DNA from 2 places in the Pelorhabdus rhamnosifermentans genome. Region 1 is predicted to be linked to the other one. Evidence: riboswitches for the same ligand, from Rfam matches in the RefSeq annotation. Region 1 holds a riboswitch; the other holds the start of a gene.
What was found. Region 1 has a riboswitch for fluoride ahead of Ga0466249_RS11545 (universal stress protein). Riboswitches for the same ligand answer to the same signal wherever they lie in the genome.

Region 1 (2,402 bases):
CAAGTGCCGATATTAACCCTGCCCATTCGCCATGGTATCGTTTTACAATAACATAGATGAGATATACAGATGTTACACCACCTAATGCTTGTGGAAGAATTATACTCCATCCTTGGAACCCAAAAATCTTCGCACTTAGCGTCTGTAACCAAAATCCAAGAGGCGGTTTATCAATAGTAATAAATCCACTTGGGTCAAAAGAGACAAAGAAAAAGTTATGCCAGTTCATCATCATACTTTTGACTCCAGCAGCATAATAAAGATTAGCCAACCCTTCCTGCCCTAACCAAAGAAAGTGCAAGAGAAATGATAGTATTACAATTAGTATAATTCCTATTTGCCTCAAAGTTTACCTCCATAATTTAAGTTAAAGGTAGGTATCTTCGCCAATATCTACTATTCCCAATAGCAACCAAACACTACGATCTAGGCACTGACTGCAAATACCTCATCATTATGCATACTCTACTATAAAATTGTGACAAAACCATGACACAACTGACGCTTAAATATTTACGGAGTATTATTTATAAAGTGGTCGCTCGGAGATATCCAAAGGCGAGATACGATTTAGGAGGCATTATACTTTTTATTTATTTTCTTTATTCTTACATGAATCTACAAAATCAATGAAATATCATACAAACAATAAAAAAAGAATATAGTAGTGGCAAGGCTCAGAATCTCTAAGTCTTGCCACTACTATATTCTTAAATGGTGCGCCGAGACGGTTCGAAAGTCCGGCACTTTGTGTCAAATCCGGTTATAACCTCTGACACTTAAATTAATTATTACTTTCCAGTAATAATTTTTCCTACATCATTAGTTATATCTAATCCGCCATAAACAACATTATCTTTAAACAAAACAGATTTTAACCCTTTGGCATCAGCTACCGATTTAATTGCGGCCATAATTTTGTCATTAATAGGTCCCATAAGTTCTTGCTTCTTTTCGTCAAGATCTTGTTGCATTTTTTGATAAAGTGCTTGCTTATCTTGATCACTCATATTAGCACTTTGTGTATCAAAATCACTTTTGGCCTGTGTAACTGCAGCATCTAGGGTTTGCTGTGCTGTTGCCGTTTCAGGAGCCTGTGATAATAAAAGTTGATAATCCACAACACCCAATTCATTAGAAGCTTTATCAACATACATGGCGCCAAGTCAACTACTAAATACCCTAATAAAACATCAAGAAAAATCCGTCACATTGTTATGGCTCACTGACCGCATTCGAATGTGGCTTTTTCTACACCACAGTTGTAAATATTTTGAGCTAATGAATTTTCAAGATGATAAGAGATATTTAATATAAATGTTATATCGTTGACGATACGAAATAGTTAAGTTATAATTATTTTAAAATGACGGCGATGGAGTTCGCCTTGAAACCCGTATAAACGGTAATGACTCCTACCACTTCGGTGGTAGGAGTCTATTTATTTTACCGCCGAAAAAAAATATATAAGGCTTTTCATTATTACCAGACAATAAGGCGATGGAGTTCGCCATAACTCCGCTCAGACGGTGATAACTCCTACTTGATTCATACATTTTAAACAAATGAAAAAAGGAGGTCGTCTATTATGGAGCAGAATTTTGCAATTGCAGCGCAGTGGGTATTTTTGGCGCTGGTTAAGCCGCCGGAATTTAGTTCCAGTATTGATGAAGTGGATGAGTTTTACGCGGACGGTGAAAAGCATTGCCGTCCGCTTTTAGAAAAAGCGGCAGCTTATGGTGAAGAGCAAGGTCTTACTGTGCAAACGGAAATGCTGCATGGCCATCCGGCGGAAAGTCTGGTTCGTTATGCTGCTGACCGCAAGGCTGATTTAATTGTAATGGGAACGCACGGTATGGGCGGTTTTAAAAACCTTGTTATTGGCAGTGTTGCACAAAAAGTGGTCACCTATTCCAAAGTGCCGGTGACGATTATGAAATAGCGCTGGTTATCGCCCAATTAGCACAAGGGAGTGGGGTATATTGCTTGCTGCCGGATTGATTTAATTTTTCAATTGAGCTAGCAAAGACAAAGGGAGTGGAGAAAATGATTTCTATTCAATTACCAAATGGCAGGCAATATGAATTTCGCCATGTTGTGTTTGATTATAACGGCGTATTGGCTGAGAATGGACGTGTTTCAGAAGAAGTGCGGCGGCTGCTGGCCGAACTGGCATCGAAGGTTTTTGTCGTAGTGATTACAGCTGATACCTTTGGCACGGCTCAGGAAGAACTAAAGAACGTACCGGATGTGGAACTAATTGTTTTACCGGAAGATAAGGACGGAAAAGAAAAGGCCCGCTATGTCCAGAAATGGGGAGCGGATACAACGGCGGTTGTCGGTAATGGTGTCAATGATCAGCCTATGTTCTTTATTGCCGGATTGAAAATCTGCGTGTTAGG
Region 2 (2,402 bases), on a different contig from region 1:
AGAGCTTGCCATAAATCCCCCATCTGCTCCATGCCTTGCGGAACAAAGCCTAACGTTTCTTTTAATTTATCACCGTCCCACTCGCCCCAGGCCGTGCCATCAGCTAACAGTCCCAGCGGTGAAATGAGGGCTAAAACTACTAGACCTAGCCAATAATGTTTGTACATAAGGTTATGCCTCCTTGCCAATTTTAGGCTGAGAAATCATGGCATCCAAAGATTGAATGGCAATAAATTTTAAAGCTGCTGCAGTCACAATTCCTTCAACAAACCCTGCTACTGTAAGATGAGCTAAGAGCATCGCCGGTACAGCTACACTCAGACCGTAAGGACAATATAATGGTGTGCCGTCTGGTTCTGTAAATAAAAGAGGTTGAATACCAAACTCGATAGAAGCTGCCAATGCTGCAATATTGATAGCAATGTACGCAGCAACGGCACCCGCCATGATTTGTCGCTTCGATCCCGGCAGCGCATTTTTGCTAATAAATCGATACACATAGTATCCGACAAATGGTGCAACAAACGCCATATTAAAAGTATTGGCTCCAATCGCTAATATTCCACCATCGCCGAAAACGATGGCCTGAATAACCAAGGCTACACTCATTGTAATCACCGCCGACCACGGGCCTAAAATAATTGCGATTAAAGTAGCCCCGATGGCATGTGCGGTAGTCCCGTCGGGAATGGGTACATTAAACATCATGATTAAGAATGAAAAAACTGCGCCCATTGCTAAAAGAGGAATCCGGGACACATACAAAGTCTTTTTCAATTTGTTCGAAGCGTGGTACCATACTGGCAGCATAACTATTCCTAAAGTTGCACAAGTAGATGGGCTTAAATATCCGTCAGGAATGTGCATTATTAAAACCTCCTTAAATTAAAATCAAGTGCAAAGTGATTCATTCATCTTACATTTTTTCATCATTTTGTTACATTGCTAGGTGAATAGGTAATGAAAAAGCCATGCAAAGTTTTCCCATCATAGGAAACAACCTTCATGGCATCAGTCCTCACAAATATTAAATTGATATCAACTATAATTTATCATAACCTTCAGGTTACGTAACATACATCGTGTATGTTGTTAAAACTAATTAATTAGTATTTACAGTATTCTACTTTTCAAAACACATTCCTGCTATTAACCAATGTTTTTTAATAAAATCAGAGTTTCAGTGATGTCAAGGATGGCAGCCTAATTTGAGTCATTAAGGATGCTCGATGTCTGAGAGAGAATATCGCCGCGATGATTAAGTACATTATCCAATTATTTGTATTGACGGTTGTAAAAAGTCACTGGTATAATAAGGATGTATCTGACATAATGGCGATGGAGTTCGCCTTAGACTCCGTGCAAACGGTAATGACTCCTACCACTTTGTTGGTAGGAGTTTGTTTATTTTACTTGACTTGATACTTTTGGGAAGTTGAGGCATTTGTTTGTTAGCAGAGAGGAGAGAAAAGATGAACTATTCAACTGAAGTCAAAGACATGTGTATCGTGGCTAAAGGTCCAAATCACGGGGCCGCTCCCATTCCGCAGGAGGGCAAATGGACAAAGGTAAAAGAGATAAAAGAGATAAGTGGTTTAACTCATGGTGTGGGTTGGTGTGCGCCTCAGCAAGGGGCCTGTAAGTTAACTCTCAATGTAAAAGACGGAATCATTCAAGAAGCATTAATTGAAACCATTGGTTGTTCAGGGATGACTCATTCCGCAGCAATGGCTTCTGAAATTCTTCCCGGTAAAACCATTTTAGAAGCATTAAATACTGATTTGGTTTGTGATGCAATTAACACCGCCATGCGTGAACTGTTTCTTCAAATTGTATATGGTAGAAGCCAGACGGCTTTCTCTGAGGATGGACTACCTATCGGAGCCGGCCTGGAAGATTTGGGCAAAGGATTAAGAAGTCAGGTTGGGACCATGTATGGTACATTAGATAAAGGGCCAAGATATTTGGATTTGGCGGAAGGGTATGTGACTCGGATCGGGCTGGATGAAAATAGCGAAATTATTGGCTATCAATTCGTGCATCTTGGGAAAATGATGGAAATGGTTACGAAAGGCCTGGATGCTAACGAGGCGCTGCAGAAGGCAACAGGCCAATATGGACGTTTTGATGAAGCAATGAAGGTTATTGATCCCAGACACGAATAAATACATAGAGGAGGAACAATCATGGTTATGTTTGAAGGCTACGAACGACGTATCGACAGTATTAACAAAACACTGAAAGAGTATAAGATAGAATCACTGGAACAGGCCAAAAAACTCTGTGATAACAAGGGGATTGATGTTCAGAGTATCGTAAAAGGAATTCAGCCGATTTGTTTTGATAATGCATGTTGGGCCTATACTCTTGGGGCAGCGATTGCTATCAAAAAAGGCAATACA

Region 2: it holds a riboswitch for fluoride, as region 1 does, so the genes downstream of both, Ga0466249_RS06925 (iron-sulfur cluster assembly scaffold protein) here and Ga0466249_RS11545 (universal stress protein) in region 1, are expected to answer to the same signal.

The regions. Positions count from the first base shown of each region.
Region 1 covers NZ_JAHGVE010000008.1:103,139-105,540, reverse strand. The annotation lists gene Ga0466249_RS11555 (ArnT family glycosyltransferase) at 1-235, opposite strand, end outside; gene Ga0466249_RS11550 (OmpH/Skp family outer membrane protein) at 792-1,157, opposite strand; fluoride riboswitch at 1,363-1,425, shown strand; fluoride riboswitch at 1,488-1,549, shown strand; gene Ga0466249_RS11545 (universal stress protein) at 1,589-1,942, shown strand; gene Ga0466249_RS11540 (HAD family hydrolase) at 2,047-2,402, shown strand, end outside.
Region 2 covers NZ_JAHGVE010000004.1:173,099-175,500, forward strand. The annotation lists gene Ga0466249_RS06915 (PDGLE domain-containing protein) at 1-167, opposite strand, end outside; gene cbiM (cobalt transporter CbiM) at 172-867, opposite strand; fluoride riboswitch at 1,326-1,388, shown strand; gene Ga0466249_RS06925 (iron-sulfur cluster assembly scaffold protein) at 1,473-2,165, shown strand; gene Ga0466249_RS06930 (GGGtGRT protein) at 2,187-2,402, shown strand, end outside.